DNA from 3 places in the Streptomyces sp. NPDC002698 genome. Region 2 is predicted to be linked to each of the others. Evidence: riboswitches for the same ligand, from Rfam matches in the RefSeq annotation. Region 2 holds a riboswitch; each other region holds the start of a gene.
The links. A riboswitch is a leader RNA that binds a small molecule or an ion and turns the genes downstream of it on or off. The one in region 2 is predicted to bind S-adenosylmethionine.
Positions count from the first base shown of each region.

Region 1: it holds a riboswitch for S-adenosylmethionine, as region 2 does, so the genes downstream of both, ACFYW9_RS17360 (aminotransferase class V-fold PLP-dependent enzyme) here and thrC (threonine synthase) in region 2, are expected to answer to the same signal.
Region 3: it holds a riboswitch for S-adenosylmethionine, as region 2 does, so the genes downstream of both, ACFYW9_RS22480 (putative leader peptide) here and thrC (threonine synthase) in region 2, are expected to answer to the same signal.

Region 1 is NZ_JBIAQM010000010.1:234,738-240,920, reverse strand. It holds gene ACFYW9_RS17380 (NYN domain-containing protein) at 1-453, opposite strand, end outside; gene ACFYW9_RS17375 (hypothetical protein) at 489-728, opposite strand; gene ACFYW9_RS17370 (rhomboid family intramembrane serine protease) at 881-1,636, shown strand; gene ACFYW9_RS17365 (Lrp/AsnC family transcriptional regulator) at 1,679-1,960, shown strand; gene ACFYW9_RS17360 (aminotransferase class V-fold PLP-dependent enzyme) at 2,000-3,361, opposite strand; SAM riboswitch class IV at 3,555-3,671, opposite strand; gene trpD (anthranilate phosphoribosyltransferase) at 3,757-4,821, opposite strand; gene ACFYW9_RS17350 (cytochrome bc complex cytochrome b subunit) at 4,992-6,183, opposite strand, start outside.
Region 2 is NZ_JBIAQM010000005.1:255,736-261,918, forward strand. It holds gene groL (chaperonin GroEL) at 1-821, opposite strand, end outside; gene ACFYW9_RS10210 (cold-shock protein) at 1,227-1,430, opposite strand; gene ACFYW9_RS10215 (MoaD/ThiS family protein) at 1,872-2,147, opposite strand; gene thrC (threonine synthase) at 2,144-3,442, opposite strand; SAM riboswitch class I at 3,458-3,614, opposite strand; gene ACFYW9_RS10225 (glucosyl-3-phosphoglycerate synthase) at 3,820-4,764, shown strand; gene ACFYW9_RS10230 (trehalose-6-phosphate synthase) at 4,843-6,183, shown strand, end outside.
Region 3 is NZ_JBIAQM010000015.1:198,206-204,388, reverse strand. It holds gene ACFYW9_RS22495 (acyltransferase family protein) at 1-678, opposite strand, end outside; gene ACFYW9_RS22490 (hypothetical protein) at 1,130-1,420, shown strand; gene ACFYW9_RS22485 (glutathione S-transferase C-terminal domain-containing protein) at 1,516-2,310, opposite strand; gene ACFYW9_RS22480 (putative leader peptide) at 2,422-2,487, opposite strand; SAM riboswitch class IV at 2,524-2,668, opposite strand; gene ACFYW9_RS22475 (hypothetical protein) at 2,826-2,960, shown strand; gene ACFYW9_RS22470 (amino acid ABC transporter permease) at 3,157-4,161, shown strand; gene ACFYW9_RS22465 (amino acid ABC transporter ATP-binding protein) at 4,158-5,057, shown strand; gene ACFYW9_RS22460 (transporter substrate-binding domain-containing protein) at 5,209-6,183, shown strand, end outside.

The DNA of each region.
Region 1 (6,183 bases), on a different contig from region 2:
GTCCAGTTCGGCGCGGCTCTCCTCGCCGGCGCGCTCGGCGTCCGCCCGCAGGGCCTCCTCGCCCGCGGCGGTCACCAGCTTCACCCAGCCCGCGGGACGCACGACATAGGCCGCGGCCGCCACGTCCAGCGGATCCGCGGCCGGGGGCGGCGCGCCCGAGTCGAGAGCGCCGACGAGCTCCGGCTGGGCCTCTCTGAGCTTCTCGGCGATGCGCTGTCTGAACAGCGGGTCCGTCTCCAGCGCCGAGGCCATCGCGTTGCCGGCGAACTTGGCGCGGCGATTCGGGGCGAACCGGGCGTACTGCCGCAATTGCGTGGGCAGTTCGGACACCGTCAGCCCGCCGAAGCCGTCCGAGACGATCTGTACGACGCGTCGGCGCACGCCGTCGGGCAGCGGACGGTCGAGCACCTCGGCGGTGCCGTCGTCCGGCTCCCCACCCGTGGTCTCCACCATCCGTTCACCCCAATATCCGTGCGGGGCCCGCTCCCTCAGGAGCCGGCGCCCGGCCTGTCCACCAGTTCGACCTGATCCACCGCGTTGCACCAACGGCACCGCACCGACTCGATGGTCTCACTGACCACCTCGCGCTCCTCGACCCTGGGCTCACCGGCCAGGTCCAGGTGCACATACTCGACGACCTTCGACGAGCGGGTCACGTCGAAACGTGTGAGGTTGCCGCAGAGGGCGCAGCGCCAGCGGGTCTTGGCGTCGGGCAGGGGAACTGTCATAGGGCAGCCGCTTTCCTTCTCGTGTCCGTCCGGCGCCGGTTTCCCGGTGCTATGGCTCGTAACCCTACGGCCTGGCGGGTACTCGACGCTCGGCTGTCCACGGCGGCGAGGCGGTCTGTGCGCATCGGTGCGGTTACGTCATGCTCTGCACCATGATCGGCAATTGGAGTGCGACGGTCGTCAGGGCGCTGCGGGGCCGGTCGACGCCGGTGACGTACGCACTGATCGTCCTGTGCTGTCTGATCTTCGTGATCGGTCCCGCCTCGGGTCTGGATCCCGCGTACGGCACCGGGGACGAGCTGCTGGTCGCGCAGCGGGCCTATTTCCGCCGCTGGGGCGTGGTGCCGGCGGCCCTGTTCGGCGGGGCCCCCGGCGAGGCGCTCACCCCCGCGACCGCCCTGTTCATCCACGGAAGCTGGCTCCATCTCCTGGGCAACATGCTCTTCTTCTACGTCTTCGGGCTCATGACCGAGGAGCGCATGGGCCATCTGGAGTTCGCCCTCTTCTACCTGGGCTGCGGCTATCTGGCCCTGCTCGGCTACGCCGCCGCCAACGCGACCTCGCAGCAGTCCCTGGTCGGGGCCTCCGGGGCGATCTCCGCGGTGCTCGGCGCGTTCCTGTACCTGTTCCCCAGGGCCCGGGTGACCAGTCTCTTCCCGTTCCTGTTCTTCCTGCCGCTGCGGTTCCCCGCCTGGGTGGTGCTGCCGTTCTGGTTCACGCTCCAGTGGCTGGCGGCCGGCCGCAGCTCCCCGGGCCCCGGAGTCGCCTATCTGGCCCACCTCGTGGGCTTCTCCCTGGGTTTCGTCTACGCGTGGGCGCGGTTCCGGCCCCGAAGGCCGCTCGCGCCCGTTCGGGGGGGTGCTGCCGGGGCCCCGGTGGAGCGGCCGGGCCAGGTGGACCGCGAGTAGGGTGAGATCCCCAGCAGCGGCCCCCTAGGGAGAGAACCAGCCGTGATCACCGCGATCGTCCTCATCAAGACCAGCGTGGACCGGATCCCCGAGATCGCCGAGTCGATCGCGTCCCTGGAGAGCGTCAGCGAGGTCTTCTCCGTCACGGGTACCTACGACCTGATCGCCATGGTCCGGGTCCAGGCCCACGACGACCTGGCGGACGTCATCCCCGGCAAGATCAGCAAGATCCCGGGCGTCGAGGCGACGGACACGCACGTGGCGTTCCGTACGTACTCCCAGCACGACCTGGAGGCGGCGTTCGCGATCGGTCTCGACTCCTGACCGACGCGGCACCGCCTCCGGGCGAAGCCGCCGTGGGCGTCAGACCGCCGGGACGCAGCGGCCGTCCTCGGTGCGGTACCGCCAGCGCGCGCCGTCCCTGACGAGCTCGCGCACCGCGCGGACGAAGCGCTCGACGTGCTCGTCGGGGGTACCGGCGCCGAAGCTGACGCGGATGGCGTTGAGGGATTTCTCCCCGGGCGCCGCCTCGGGGGCTCCGCACTCCCCCTGGGTCTCCGGGGCGCTGCCGAGCAGCGTGCGGACGAGCGGGTGGGCGCAGAAGAGGCCGTCGCGCACCCCGATGCCGTACTCGGCGGAGAGCGCGGCCGCGAAGTGCGAGCTGTTCCAGCCCTCGACGACGAAGGAGATGACGCCGACCCGCGGGGCGTCGTCGCCGAAGAGGGAGAGGACCCGGACCTCGGGGACCTCGGCGAGGCCCTCGCGGACGGTGCGGATCAGGTGCCGCTCGCGGGCGAGCAGGTTGTCGAAGCCCTCGTCGGTGAGCGCCTTGCAGGCCGAGGCGATCGCGTAGGCGCCGATGACGTTCGGCGAGCCGGCCTCGTGCCGGGCGGCGCTGTCGTGCCACTCCACGTCCACGCCGCCGTCCGCGCGCCGGGTGACCTTGCGGCTGGCCCCGCCGCCCGCGAGGTAGGGGTCGGCCTCGCGCAGCCAGTCGGAGCGGCCCGCGAGGACACCGGAGCCGAAGGGCGCGTACAGCTTGTGCCCGGAGAAGGCGACCCAGTCGACGTCGAGGTCCTGGACCGACACCGGGTGGTGCGGGGCGAGCTGCGCGGCGTCGAGGACGATGCGGGCGCCGTGGGCGTGCGCGGCGGCGGCCAGCTCCCGCACCGGCCACAGCTCCCCGGTGACGTTCGAGGCGCCGGTGACGCAGACCAGGGCCGGGCCGTAGGGGTCGCGGGCGGCGAGGGCGTGCTCCAGGGTGTCGACGGCCTCGGCGGGGGTGCGCGGGGCGTTCAGGTAGGTCACCCGGGCGTCGCGCCAGGGCAGCAGCGAGGCGTGGTGCTCGGTCTCGAAGACGAAGACCTGGCAGTCGGCCGGGAGGGCCGCTGCGAGCAGGTTGAGCGAGTCGGTGGTGGAGCGGGTGAAGACCACCTGGTCGCCGGCGCGGCAGTCGAGGAACTCCTCGACGGTCCTGCGGGCGTTCTCGAAGAGGTCGGTGGAGAGCTGCGAGAGGTAGCCGGCGCCCCGGTGGACGCTGCCGTAGTAGGGCGCGTACGCGGCCACGTCGTCCCACACCCGCTGGAGGGCGGGTGCGCTGGCGGCGTAGTCGAGGGCCGCGTAGGTCACCTCGCCGCCGGTGACGAGCGGGACGGTGACATCCCGGCCGAGAACGGGCAGGGGGGCACAAACGGTCTGGTCGGCGGCAACGGTGGAGACAGACATGGCGAGCTCCTGTGAGAGGCAGGCGGGATCACCGCGCGAGCTGGCCGCCGGGAGGCAGGGCTGGGCTCGGCGCGGGAAAAGGTGAAAAGGGTGTGCGGAGGCGGGGCTCTACGCCCTAGCGCATTCGCTTGCTCACAGAAGGCTCCCTCGAACGACCAGGACCCCTGGTTGCATCCGCCCGACGGGCGGGAGGGGTCCGCGCTTGCCGTAGGCCTCGCTGCCTACGACCTGGTCTTCACCCGGGGCACCCCGCCACGGACGGAGGGTTGCCGGACAGCCGGCCGGGGCCTGATGGCTGTCACTCATGACCTGGTACAGCATCTTGCCAGAGGATCTTCCACGCGCAAGGCGCAGTCCGGATTCTGGACTGCGCCTTACTCCGTGTCACCGGTGGATCAGGCGTTGCTGGCGGCCACCCAGCGCTCCAGGGTGCGCTTCGCGGCACCGGAGTCGACCGACTCGGCGGCTTTCGCCATTCCGGCGCGGAGCTGGTCCGCGAGCGGCGCGCCGGTCGGCGACAGGGCCACCAGGGCCGCCGCCGAGTTCAGCAGGACCGCGTCCCGTACGGGCCCCTGCTCGCCGTCCAGGACGCGCCGGGCGACCTCCGCGTTGTACGAGGCGTCGGCGCCGCGCAGGGCCTCCACCGGGACGATGTCGAGCCCGACGTCGCGGGGGTCGAAGCGCTCCTCGGTGACCTTGCCGTCGCGGACCACCCAGACGTGGGAGCCCGCGGTGGTGGTCAGCTCGTCGAGGCCGTCGTCGCCGCGGAAGACGAGCGAGGAGTTGCCGCGCTCGGCGAACACGCCCGCCACGATCGGCGCCATCCGGGGATCGGCGACGCCGACCGCCTGGGCCTTCACGCGGGCCGGGTTGGTCAGCGGTCCGAGCACGTTGAAGGTGGTACGGATGCCCAACTGCCCGCGGGCCGCCGCCACATGACGCAGCGCCGGGTGGAACTTGACCGCGAAGCAGAAGGTGATCCCGGCCTCCTCGGCCACCGCGGCGACCCGGCTCACCGGCAGTTGGAGATTGACGCCGAGCTTCTCCAGGACGTCCGACGCCCCGGACGCGGAGGACGCCGCCCGGTTGCCGTGCTTGACGACCTTGGCGCCGGTGCCGGCCACCACGATCGAGGACATCGTGGAGATGTTGACGGTCTTCGCGCCGTCGCCGCCCGTTCCGACGATGTCGACGGTGTGTCCGGGCACCTCGATCACATTGGCGTGCTCGTACATCGCCCGGACGAGTCCGGTGATCTCCTGGACGGTCTCGCCCTTGGCCCGCAGGGCCACCACGAACCCGGCGATCTGCGCGTCGGTCGCCTCGCCGCGCATGATGCGGTCCATCGCCCAGGCCGTGTCGTCCGCGCTCTGGTCGCGGCCTTCGAGCAGGCCGTTCAGTACCGCGGGCCAGGAACGGCCCGCCGCGGTGTCGCCTCCAGCGGGGTTCACAGCGCTCATGGTCGCTCCTGGGTTCGTGGGTCACGCGGTCGCGGGTGACACGGGTCGTGGGTGACGCGGGGTGGATCCCCCCGCACCACCGGGTGAGTCCACCCTATCCAGCCCGGAGGACGGCAAAGAGCCCCGTCCATGTCATGGACGGGGCTCCAGCCGTGGCGAACAGCCGGGGATCAGTGGTGGCCGTGGCCGCTCGTGATCTCCTTGTACTCCTCGACGGTGGGCTTGGGGATCTGGCCTTCCTCCCCGTAGAAGCCCTCGCTCATCTTGGCGCGCAGCTTCTGCGTGCCCGAGACCTTGCGCTCGACACCGTTCTCGTCGACCGTCGGGCCGATCTCGACCGGCTTGTACTGCTCGTGCGCGGTGAGCGTGTGCAGCGCGTCCTGGCTGAGCGGCTCGTGGACCTCGATGAACTCACCGTGCGGCAGGCGCTTGATGATGCCCGACTCGCGGCCGTGCAGCACCTTGTCCCGGTCCCGGCGCTGGAGGCCGAGGCAGATCCGCTTGGTGGCGATGAAGGTGAGCACCGGAACGACGAAGAACGCGATACGCACGAACCAGGTGATCGAGTTGATCGACAGGTGGAAGTGCGTGGCCCAGATGTCGTTGCCGCCGCCGACGAGCAGGACGAAGTACCAGCTGATCCAGGCGGCGCCGAACCCGGTCCGGGTCGGGACGTTGCGCGGGCGGTCCAGGATGTGGTGCTCGCGCTTGTCGCCGGTGACCCAGGACTCGATGAACGGGTAGACCGCGATCGCGACCAGGACCAGCGGGAAGATCACCAGCGGGATGAACACGCCCAGGACGAGCGTGTGGCCCCAGAGGTTGATCTCCCAGCCCGGCATGACACGGATCAGGCCCTCGGAGAAGCCCATGTACCAGTCGGGCTGGGCGCCCGTGGACACCATGTCCGGACGGTACGGACCCATCGCCCAGATCGGGTTGATCGAGGCGATCGCCGCGATGACCGCGATGACACCGAAGACCAGGAAGAAGAAGCCTCCGGCCTTGGCCATGTAGACCGGCAGCAGCGGCATGCCGACGACGTTGTTGTTCGTCTTGCCGGGGCCCGCGAACTGCGTGTGCTTGTGGTAGAAGACCAGGATCAGGTGGCCCACCACGAGGCCGAGCATGATGCCCGGCAGCAGCAGCACGTGCACCGAGTAGAAGCGGGCCACGAAGTCGCCGCCCGGGAACTCGCCGCCGAACAGGAAGAACGACAGGTACGTGCCCACGATCGGCACGGACAGGACCGCGCCCTCCATGAAGCGGACACCGGTGCCGGAGAGCAGGTCGTCCGGGAGCGAGTAACCGGTGAAGCCGGTGAACATGCCGAGGACGAACAGCAGGAATCCGAAGACCCAG
Region 2 (6,183 bases):
ACGGCGACGGACTTGAAGGTGCCACGGATCTTGTTGACGACCAGGGTCGACAGGGCCTCGCCCTCGACGTCCTCGGCGATGATCAGCAGGGGCTTGCCGCCCTGCATGACCTTCTCCAGGAGCGGGAGCAGGTCCTTCACGTTCGCGATCTTGGAGTTCGCGATCAGGATGTACGGGTCGTCGAGGACGGCCTCCATACGCTCCATGTCGGTGGCGAAGTACGCCGAGATGTAGCCCTTGTCGAAGCGCATACCCTCGGTGAGCTCCAGCTCCAGACCGAAGGTCTGGGACTCCTCGACGGTGATGACGCCTTCCTTGCCGACCTTGTCCATCGCCTCGGCGATGAGCTCGCCGATCTGGGTGTCGGCGGCGGAGATGGAGGCCGTCGAAGCGATCTGCTCCTTGGTCTCGACATCCTTCGCCTGCTCCAGCAGGGCACCGGAGACGGCCTCGACGGCCTTCTCGATACCGCGCTTGAGGGCCATCGGGTTGGCGCCGGCGGCGACGTTGCGCAGACCCTCGCGCACGAGCGCCTGGGCCAGCACGGTCGCCGTGGTCGTACCGTCGCCGGCGACGTCGTCCGTCTTCTTGGCGACTTCCTTGACCAGCTCGGCGCCGATCTTCTCGTACGGGTCCTCGAGCTCGATCTCCTTGGCGATGGAAACACCATCGTTGGTGATCGTGGGGGCGCCCCACTTCTTCTCGAGGACGACGTTACGGCCCTTGGGGCCGAGGGTGACCTTGACGGCGTCAGCGAGCTGGTTCATCCCGCGCTCGAGACCGCGCCGTGCCTCCTCGTTGAACGCGATGATCTTGGCCATGTGAAGTGGTCCTCCCGGACGGGGTGGATTGCTCCGGATCGTGCCCGCGCCCGCGACGGACGGCCTGCGAGCCTTGTGGTTCCTTGCCCCACAGGCCCGCGGGCCTCGCTGACCCGATCCAAGTTCTGTCACTCTCACTGGGAGAGTGCTAACGCCAATGATTAGCACTCGACCACTGCGAGTGCAAGCGCCTCTCACGAAAACGGGGCCGATGGACGACCTCCGCACGCGCCCCGGAGGGCGGCCCCCGCGCGGCCCCCACGCGAGGGCGCTCGCGGGCGCGCGGGCGCGCGCAGGACGAGCGGAGGGCGGCCGAAGGCGGCCGGGGACGCACGAGGGGCCCGCATCCCCGATGGGATGCGGGCCCCTCGTACGTGAGTTGCGTCGGTGGTCGTTCGCGCCCGATCAGACGGCGAGTTTGACCATGTCCGCCTGCGGACCCTTCTGGCCCTGCGAGATTTCGAACTCCACTCGCTGACCCTCTTCAAGGGTGCGGTAGCCGTCCATCTGAATCGCGCTGTAGTGCACGAAGACGTCCGCACCACCGTCGACCGCGATGAAGCCGTACCCCTTCTCCGCGTTGAACCACTTGACGGTGCCCTGAGCCATGCCTAACTCCCCTATTACTGGCCCTTGCACAGATCCACACTTCGCGGATCCGGGTCAGACCTCACCCCCCAACGGTTGGGGGTGTGCGCCGGAACGCGTCGACCGCGGCTGAATGTATCTGTCCAACTGCCCTCTGCAACAGGTCAATCGGACGAGAATTCTGGGCATGGCCGATCAATGATATGCGGAGAATGTGCAAGGATTCGGGGCAAGTCGGGCCCCGCAAATGCCATAAAATGCCCAAAAAGGCGAGCGAGTTTGGCTACTTCTTGTCGGCCCGCGAACGCCCACTCATATGCGTCCGGCATGAAACCAACATCCAAAGCGAAGCGACTTCCCCAACTCTAGCGCGTTCAACCCAATAGAATTGCCCCCTCCGTTTGTCTCACGGAGGGGGCAATTCTGTGAACGCGCTGTGTTCGGCATTACCGAGGGTAACGATCAGCCTCCGGCGACGGCCGGAATGATCGAAACGCCGACACCGTCCGGAGTCGCCGTCTCCAGGCCCTGCTCGAAGCGGACGTCGTCGTCGTTGACGTACACGTTGACGAAGCGGCGCAGCTTGCCCTGGTCGTCCAGGACGCGCGCGGCGATGCCCGTGTGGTTCTTCTCCAGGTCACTGATGACCTCGGCGAGGGTCGTGCCCTCGGCCGTCACCTCGGCGGCGCCACCGGTGTAGGTGCGCAGGATGGTGGGGATGCGGACGTTGACGCTCATGATGCGAGGCCAGCCTCTCGGAAGGAGTCGAGGTTCGGGCGGATGGTCGCGGTCAGCCCGGTGTCCGAGGCCACCGCGTCCAGGGTCTTGAGGCCGTCGCCGGTGTTCAGCACGACCGTGGTGAGGGTCGGGTCGAGGAGACCGTTCTCGATCAGCTTGCGGGTGACGCCGACGGTCACGCCGCCTGCCGTCTCCGCGAAGATGCCCTCGGTGCGCGCGAGCAGCTTGATCGCGTCGACGATCTGCTCGTCGTTCACGTCCTCCACCGCGCCGCCGGTGCGCCGCGCGATGTCCAGCACGTACGGCCCGTCCGCCGGGTTGCCGATGGCGAGCGACTTGGCGATGGTGTCCGGCTTCTGCGGCCGTACGACGTCGTGGCCGGCCTTGTAGGCGACGGAGACCGGGGAGCAGCCCTCGGCCTGGGCGCCGAAGATCTTGTAGGGCCTGTCCTCGACGAGCCCGAGCTTGATCAGCTCTTGGAGTCCCTTGTCGATCTTCGTGAGCTGGGAGCCGGAGGCGATCGGCACCACGAGCTGGTCGGGGAGCCTCCAGCCGAGCTGCTCGCAGATCTCGTACGCCAGGGTCTTGGAGCCCTCGGCGTAGTAGGGCCGCAGGTTGACGTTGACGAAGCCCCAGCCCTCGCCGGCCGGGTCGCCGATCAGCTCGGAGCAGAAGCGGTTCACGTCGTCGTAGTTGCCCTGGATGCCGACGAGCTCGCCGCCGTAGACCGCGGCCATGACGACCTTGCCCTGCTCCAGGTCGTGCGGGATGAACACGCAGGAACGGAAGCCGGCGCGGGCCGCCGCGGCGCCCACGGCGCCGGCGAGGTTGCCCGTGGAGGAGCAGGAGAGGGTGGTGAAGCCGAAGACGCGGGCCGCTTCGATGGCCTGGGCGACGACGCGGTCCTTGAAGGAGTGCGTCGGGTTGCCCGAGTCGTCCTTGACGAAGAGCTTTCCGGCGTCGACACCGAGCTCACGGGCCAGGTTGTCGGCCTGCACGAGCTTGGTCCAGCCGGGGTTGATGTTGGGCTTGTCCGCCACGTCCGCGGGGACGGGCAGCAGCGGCGCGTAGCGCCAGATGTTCGCGGGTCCCGCTTCGATGCGCTTGCGGAGTTCTTCGGTCTCGTAGGCCGAGAAGTCGTAGGCGATCTCCAGCGGGCCGAAACACTCCTCGCAGGCGAAGACCGGGCCGAGCGGGACGCGGTGCCCGCATTCGCGGCAGGAGAGCGCCGCGGCCGGGCCGAGGTCCACCGCTTCGGCGGAGTTCGTGGTACTTGCAACTGTCTGCGCAGCCATGGAGGCGAGGCCCTTTCCTCATCTTCCTCACGACGCACTTCGCCGTGAGACGGATTTGGCACCTTCCCGAGCCGGGAGCCTCGCGACACGATCGGCATCGATCGGTACGAGACCGGCTGGAGGGTTGCCGGGGCTTCATCGGGCCGTATCCCTCTGCCCCTCTGGATGAGCGGTATTTGATTGTTGAACCGTTGAACGCGATACGTACCGACGATCCAGGACATGCGATGGTCATCCGCGTTGTTCAAGACTGTAACCGAAGGCCAGGACAGTTGAGATAGTCGTCCGAACCGCGAGACGACGGCAATCGATCTGCCGCTGGCCGCAGCGGGCACGCCGATGAGAGCGTGTGATCAGACAGTGAGGAGCCGCAGACCGTGCTGAAAGACGTCGAAAGCTGGCTGAGCACACGCTCCTGGTCCGTGACCGACCGCCCGCTCCACAAGATCATGGCCGCGAAGCGCATCACGGGATCGACGGTCAGTGTCGTGCTGCCCGCGCTCAACGAGGAGGAGACGGTCGGCGAGATCGTCGCGATCATCCGCCACGACCTGATGCAGCAGGTGCCCCTCGTCGACGAGATCGTCGTCGTCGACTCCGGCTCGACGGACCGCACCTCCGCGGTCGCCGCCGCCGCGGGCGCGAGGGTCGTGCACCGCGACGACATCCTCCCGCGGATCCCGGCCGTGCCCGGCAAGGGCGAGGTGCTGTGGCGGTCGCTCCTCGTCACGAGCGGGGACATCGTCTGTTTCATCGACGCGGACCTCAAGGAGTTCTCGTCCGACTTCGTCTCCGGGATCGTGGGCCCGCTGCTCACCGATCCCGGCGTCGACCTGGTCAAGGCCATGTACGACCGCCCGCTGGGCGGCGCCTCGGGACAGGGCGGCCGGGTCACCGAGCTGATGGCCCGCCCCCTGCTGAACATGCACTGGCCGCAGCTCGCGGGCTTCGTCCAGCCGCTCGGCGGCGAGTACGCGGCCCGCCGCTCGCTGCTCGAACAGCTCCCCTTCCCCGTCGGCTACGGCATCGAACTCGGCATGCTGGTCGACGCCCTGCACCTGGTCGGCCTGGACGCCCTCGCCCAGGTCGACGTCGGGGTGCGCAAGCACCGCCACCAGGACGGCCAGGCGCTCGGCCGCATGGCCGCCGCGATCTACCGCACCGCCCAGCTCCGGCTGGCCCGCGGTCACCTGATCCGCCCCGCCCTCACCCAGTTCGAGCGCGACCGCGACGGTTTCCGGCCGCGCACCTACTCCGTGGACACGGAGGAAAGGCCGCCGATGAGCGAAATCTCCGAGTACCAGACGCGCAGAGCCGCGTAGTCCGGCGCCGACGGCCGCCGATCGCATACGGCCGAAGGGCGCGTTTGAGCGTTTCGAGACGGGGCTAGGTTTCGAGGCATGGCTTCAACGCACGGTGCCCACAGGATTCTGGTCGCCTCCAACCGCGGCCCGGTCACCTACGAGGTACGGGAGGACGACTCGCTGCACGCCAGACGCGGCGGCGGCGGCCTCGTCTCGGGACTCTCGGCGATCGGGCCGGACGCGGGCGCCCTCTGGGTCTGCTCCGCGCTCGGCGACGGCGACCGGGAGGCCGTCCGGCGGGGGGTCCACGAGGACGGCGTACGGATGCTGGCCATCGACGCCGAGGTGCACGCCGACGCGTACAACGGCATCGCCAACTCCGTGCTGTGGTTCGTCCACCACCTGCTCTACCAGACCCCGCTGGAGCCGGTCTTCGACGCGGAGTTCCGGCGCCAGTGGGAGTCGTACCGGACCTACAACCGGGCCTTCGCCGAGGCGCTGGCCGAGGAGGCGGCCGAGGGCGCGGCCGTGCTGGTCCAGGACTACCACCTGTGCCTGGTGCCCGGAATGCTCCGCGAACTGCGCCCCGACCTGCGCATCGGCCACTTCTCCCACACCCCGTGGGCACCCGAGGACTACTTCCGGATGCTCCCCGACGACATCCGCGACGAGCTGATGGAGGGCATGCTCGGCGCCGACCGGGTGGCCTTCCTGACCTGGCGGTGGGCGACGGCGTTCCTGCGCTGTGCGGAAACGACCGACCCCTGGCACTGGGCCGGGTCCTGGTCCTCGGGAACGCCCCGGGCGGTCAGGCACCTGGACGACCCCGGGGCGGGCGGGCGCGAGACCCGCATCGGGGTGCACGGCCTCGGCGCGGACGCCGAGTTCCTGCGCGAGCGCTCGCACCGGGCGGACGTCGAGGAGCGGATGGCCGCGCTGCGCGAGGAGATCGGCTCCGGCCGCAGGACGATCGTGCGCGTCGACCGGACCGAGCTGTCCAAGAACATCGTGCGGGGACTGCTGGCGTACCGGCAGCTGCTCGACGACCACCCCGAGTGGCGCGAGCGGGTCGTCCACGTGGCGTTCGCCTACCCCTCGCGGCAGGACCTCGCGGTCTACCGGGACTACACGGCCGAGGTGCAGCGCGTCGCCGACGAGATCAACTCCCAGTACGGGACGCCCGGTTGGACCCCGGTGGTGCTGCACGTGAAGGACGACTTCGCGCGCTCGCTCGCCGCCTACCGGCTGGCCGACGTCGCCCTCGTCAACCCCATCAGGGACGGCATGAACCTCGTCGCCAAGGAGATCCCGGTCGTCTCCGACGAGGGCTGCGCGCTGGTCCTGTCCCGGGAGGCCGGGGCTTACGAGGAACTGGGCGAGGACGCGATCTCCGTGAACCCGTACGACATCACCGGGACGGCGCGGGCGCTGCACGAG
Region 3 (6,183 bases), on a different contig from region 2:
CCCCGGCACACGCAGCGCGGACGTCGCGGAACTTCCGCAGAGGACGGCGAACACCAGCGCCGTCGCGGCGAGCGCGACGAGCGGTCCGGTACCGACCGCGGACGAGAGCGCCGACGCCGGCGGCACGAACGCCGCCGTCGCGCTCACGGCGGCCAGCGCTCCCAGAACCACCGCGACCGTCGCCGAGCGCCGGTGCAGCCGGACCGTGAACAGGGCGACGACCAGCAGGTAGAACGCCAGCTCGTACGACAGCGTCCACAGGACGAGGACGACACTCGGCGTCCCCAGCAGTTCCTGGAGCAGGGTGACGTGCGCGACGGCCACCGTGACGGGATTCCGCCCGTCGAAGCGAGCCCCCAGGTGCGCGACGCCCAGCAGATCCAGCGCGAGGACCGAGCCCACCACGGCGGCCCACAGCGGGTAGACGCGAAAGGCCCGTCCGATCCAGAAGGTCCTCACACAGTTCCGGCGCTCGAGCGAGGCGGGGATGACGTAGCCGCTCACCAGGAAGAACACCATGACGCCGTACCGGCCGATGTTCAGCTGGGGCATCAGCTGCCCACGGAACTCCGCCATGAAGGCGTACGACGAGTGGTCGACCGCCACGAGGAGCGCGGCGATCCCGCGCAGGGCGTCCAGCCAGCCCAGCCGCGGGGGACCGGCGGAGCCGCCGGACACGGGTGGACCTGACGCCGGGGACGGCCGGTGTGAGGGCGGCCGGGGAGCGGGAGGTGCGGGTTCCATGATGGTGCCTGCCTGGACCGGGTCCTGTGGGGTGACGGGTGCGCCGGGCCGGCCGGGAAGCGGGCGCGGGGCGGCCCGGTCCGCGATCCGCCGGCGCTCGGCTCGCGAGGCCTGGAATCCACATCGAAGTGCGGACACGCCGCGGCGCGGTACGGGACACGCCCTCAGGAGACGGCTTTCGCCGGGATTGCCTACGCGCCGGCCGGCCGCGTGTTCCGGCGACGCGCAGGCCGACCGGGTCGCGGAGCCCGCCGCGGATCTGTGGCCGGGCGCTGCCCGGCGTCGTGGGCTTCACGTGGACGCAGGGACCGGTCCGGCTTCTGGCGGCCCGGGGAGGAGAGCCGCGGCGGCGAGCGGTGGCATCGGGCATGCGTCGCATCCGGGGATGGGACAGAGTGATGCCATGGGCCGCCTGTGGATGACGTGGTCGCTGGAGGGTGTCGGATCGGCCGGCCAGAACGTCGCGGACGTCGAGGCGGCCTGCCGGGCCCTGATCGGTTCCGTGGAGCGGTCCCGGCGTGCCTTCGAGGTACCGGAGCCGTGGGAGGAACTCCGCGAGTCGGCGCTGCTCCTCCAGGAGCAGATTCTGGGGCCGGGGCGCGAGGTCCTGGGGCAGGGCCGGCACTGGGCCTCCACCCTGAGGGGCGTGAGCATTCTGCTGGTTCCGCGCGAGTGATCCGCGCGGCCGCCCGGGCCGGTGTTTCCGGCCCGGCGGCCGCCGTCCGGGCGAGGCCGTCGGCCTGCCCGGCACGCCCGGTTCCGGCGGGAGCGTCAGACGTCCGCCGCCGCCAGGGGCACCACATCACTACCGTGCCGGAAGGCGGGGTGATCGCCGAGACGGCGTACGTAGTCCAGGAGCCGGGGATGCGAGCGGAGGGCGTCGCAGGGGCCCAGCCCGGTGAGAGCCGTCCATACGTCCACGTCCGCCGCCGTGAGGGAGTCGCCCAACACGTAGGCGCTCGCGGCGAGTTGACAGTCCAGCAGTTCCAGGGCGGCCGCGAGTTCCGAGGCCGGGGCGGACGGGGTGACATCGCGGTCGAGCAGATCGCGGAGGGCTTCGATGTCGGCGGCGAGGGACGGCGGGCAGATCGCGGAGGGGCTCGTCGTGGCGTGACCGGAGAACAGTCCGGCCAGATCGCGCAGGATGGCGGGCGGGTGGTTGCTGACGATGCGTCCGCTCCACCGGTCGCACAGGGCGGGGGCGGTGAGCGGTCCGTCGAAGTGGTACTCGGTGGCCTCGTACGCGCGGCGCAGTGAGGCGAAGGCGTCGGGTGTCCGCGCGGGGTCCGCCAGGAGTGTGGTGGCGACCGAGTCCCGCAGGCCGAGCAGTTCGAGGGTGATGGCGATCCGCAGCGAGAACGGACAACTCCGCGACAGGTACAGCTCGTAGCGGTGTGGAGCCGGGTAGAAGCCGCCGGCGAGACCGGCACCGATGCGGCTGTCGACGCGGTGGGGGAGGGCGGACGGTGTCGCCGCCGGCTGGAGGCGAAGGGCCGAGGGGAACGAAATCTGCTCACAGGGGCGTGCGTCGGCAGTGCTGGACGTGCGCGAAACTGTCTCGGGCATGACTCTCCCTGGGGGAAGAAGGAAGCCGCCGCCGCTTTGTGGGCACCGGCGGCCGAATGCGGATTGACTGCGCTGGTCGCACCGGTCCGGATCGCACGGACCGGCAGCGGATCAGTAAGCGCTGGAGACACGCAACAGATCGATGTGCAGGCGCCTCGTCAAGCCGTTCCTTGGCATTCCCACCGGTCCCGACTCCGGGGCTCGCGAGACGCGAGACCGCACTTGCCCCGCCGCGCCGGCGGGACCCGGTCGTCACCCGGGGCACCCCGTCGCGGTGGAAGGGTTGCCTGTCAGCGGGCCGGGGCCGATGACCGACGGAGCGGGCGGACCCGCACCGTGGGCGCTGACAATCGTGACCGTCCATGCCAGTCTCGGTGCGCTCTGTTGCGCCGTCAAGAAGGCCGCACGCGCGGTCTCACCTGGTGGTCACCCGCATTGACATTGTTTTCGGGGCGGGCCTAACCTGCGGCCCACCAGGGGATGCCTTTTCGGCCGGAGTGGAAATGGTGACGGCGATGCACACAGCTGACGGGACGGCCGCATGGCGGCGCCTCGGCCGCGATGTGCTGTGCGCCGACCGCTCCGTGGACCTGCTGCGCGTCAACAGCGCCCTCTGTACGGGCGTGTGCCGCTCCCTCAGCCGAGGCTGACCGCCTCTTCGGGTCTTTGACGACCGCAGGCTGACGGCTCTTCGAGTCTTCGACGACCACCGCTGTCGCGATGTGTCCTTTCCCGTCCAGCCCCCGTTTCCACGTGTGCCCGCGCCTCGCCGCGTACTGAGCCGTCCCGCTCGGCCCGGCGCTGCCGCTCCGTGGTCCGGGGTGTCCGAATCCGCTGGAGCTCTCCATGAGTCAACCTCCCGGCAGCGCTGTGTCCTTGGGATCAGCGACGCCCGCCGAGGCGATCCCCCGTACCGGCTTCCCCGCCGCGCCCAAGCCTCAGGCGGCCCAGCGGGTCCTTCCGCTCCGGCGTCCCGGCCGCTGGATCATCACGGCCGTCGTGCTCGTGCTGGCCGCCCAGATCCTCCACGGCCTGGTGACCAACCCCTTCTACCAGTGGGATCGGTTCCAGTACTGGTTCTTCCGCCCGACCATTCTCGACGGCCTGCTCATCACCCTCGAAGTGGCTCTCTACAGCGCCGTGTTGGGATTGCTCGGCGGCATCGTGCTGGCTCTGGCCAGACTTTCCCGGAGCCCGGTGCTGCGCGCGGTGAGCTGGGTCTACACCTGGCTGTTCCGGTCGGTGCCGCTGATCGTGGTCCTGCTGTTCCTCTACAACTTCAGCGCGCTGTACCAGACGTTGAGCGTGGGCGTTCCGTTCGGGCCGGCCTTCTTCACCTTCGACGAGTCCCGCCTGGCCACCGACATGGCCGTCGCCGTCGTAGGACTGAGCCTGAACGAGGCGGCGTACGCCTCCGAAGTGGTACGCGGCGGCGTTCTCTCCGTCGACCAGGGCCAGCACGAGGCGGCCTCCGCCCTGGGACTGCCGAAGCGGTACCAGTTCGCGAAGATCGTCTTCCCGCAGGCACTGCGCTCCATCACCCCCAACTACGTGAACCAGCTGATCGGCCTGATCAAGGGCACCTCGCTGGTCTTCTACGTGTCCCTGCTGGACCTGTTCGGCTCGGTGCAGAGCATGGGCAGCACCTACCCCGGCGACATCGTGCCGCTGCTCCTCGTGGCCACCGCCTGGTACCTGATCCTCACCAGCGTCGTGTCCGTCATCCAGTTCTATGTCGAGCGGTACTACTCGCGGGGCGCGCTGCGCACCCTGCCGCCGACCCCGTTGCAGAAGGCGCGGAACGCTCTGCGTGACGTGCGGGCCCGGTTCCGGAGGGAGACGGCGATATGAGCGGCGAGACCCATCTGACGACAGTGAGGACTCGGACGGCCCAGGCCGCCGACGCGGCGGAAGCGGCGTCGGCCTCCTCCGCCCCGGCGGCGGGCGCCGCGGCGGCCGCCGAGAGCGCCGGAGCGCTCCAGGTCGAGCCGGCCGCGGTCGAGGTGCACGATGTGCACAAGTGGTACGGAGCCCAACGGGTTCTGGACGGTGTGGAGTTGACGGTGCGGCCCGGCGAGGTGACGGTCGTCCTCGGCCCGTCCGGCTCCGGGAAGTCCACCCTCCTGCGGGTGATCAACCACCTGGAGAAGCCCGAGATCGGCCATGTGAGCCTGAACGGTGAGCTCATCGGCGTACGCAGGCACGGCGACCGTCTCAAGGAGCTGAGCGAGCGGGCCATCCTGACCCAGCGCAGCCGGATCGGGTTCGTGTTCCAGAACTTCAACCTCTTCCCGCACCTGACCGTGCTGGACAACGTGGCCGCCGCTCCCGTGGCGACCGGGCGGCTGTCCAGGGCCGGGGCGCGGGAACTGGCCCGCGATCTGCTCGCCCGGGTGGGCCTGGCCGACAAGGCGGCCGCCTACCCCCGGCAGCTGTCGGGCGGTCAGCAGCAGCGCGTGGCCATCGCCCGCGCGCTCGCCCTGCGGCCCGGAGTCATCCTCTTCGACGAACCGACGTCGGCGCTCGATCCCGAACTGGTCGGCGAGGTCCTCGCCGTCATCAAGGATCTGGCCCACAGCGGCACCACACTGATCATCGTCACCCACGAGATCGGCTTCGCCCGCGAGATCGCCGACCGGGTGGTCTTCATGGACGGCGGCCGCATCGTCGAACAGGGCCCGCCCGAGCAGGTGTTGGACCATCCGCGAGAAGCGCGCACCAGAGAGTTCCTGAGCAAGGTGCTCTGACCGCTGCCTCTCGACGCACAGCGAGAAACCCCTCGCCGAGGTGCTCCCGCCTCACCGCCCCGACCCGGGGCGGGGGCGACTCCTCCCCGATTCGGCGGCCCGCCGGGACCGTTCCCCCACACCTCTCACCGCACACCCGATAAGGACAGTCATGCCCACCTTCAGCCTGAACCGCAAGGCCCTCCGCGGCGTCGCCGCCACCGCCGCCGTCGCCTCCCTCGCGGCCTCCCTCGCCGCGTGCGGGGGAGACAGCGACGCCGCCACCCGTACGCGGACCGACGCGGCCGGCACCGTGACCGTGGGCGCGCTCTCCAACGGGGCCGCCAAGGAGACCGTTCTGAAGGTCTCCGAGGTGAAGTCGATCAGCGATGAGCTGCCCAAGTCCGTAGCCGAGAGAGGCACGTTGGTGGTGGGGATCGGCGCACTGCCCGCCGGGTCACCGCCCTTGAACTTCGTCGGAGAGGACCAGAAGACGCTCACCGGCAGCGAACCCGATCTCGGAAAGCTGGTCGCCGCGGTCCTGGGGCTGAAGCCGGTGGTGAAGAACTCGACCTGGGAGAACCTGTTCGTCGGCGTCGACAGCGGCAAGGTCGACGTCGCCTTCTCCAACGTCACCGACACCGAGGAGCGCAAGAAGAAGTACGAGTTCGCCTCGTACCGGCAGGACAACCTCGCCTTCGAGGTCCTGAAGAAGAGCACGTGGAACTTCGACGGCGACTACCGGAACCTGGCCGACCAGACCGTCGCGGTGGGGGCCGGCACCAACCAGGAGAAGATCCTGCTGGAGTGGAAGGACAAGTTGGCCAAGGCGGGCAAGAAGCTCACCGTCAAGTACTACCAGGACAACAACGCCACGTCCCTGGCGCTGAACAGCGGGAAGATCGACTCCTTCTTCGGCCCCAACCCGGCCGTCGCCTACCGCGCCACCCAGAACGCCAAGTCCTCCCACCCGACCCGCAACGCGGGCCAGTTCTCCGGCGCGGGCGAGACGATCCAGGGGCTGATCGCGGCCACCGCGAAGAAGGACAGCGGGCTCGCCAAGCCGGTCGCCGACGCCATCAACCACCTGATCGAGAACGGCCAGTACGCCAAGTGGCTGGCCGCCTGGAACCTCTCCGACGAGGCG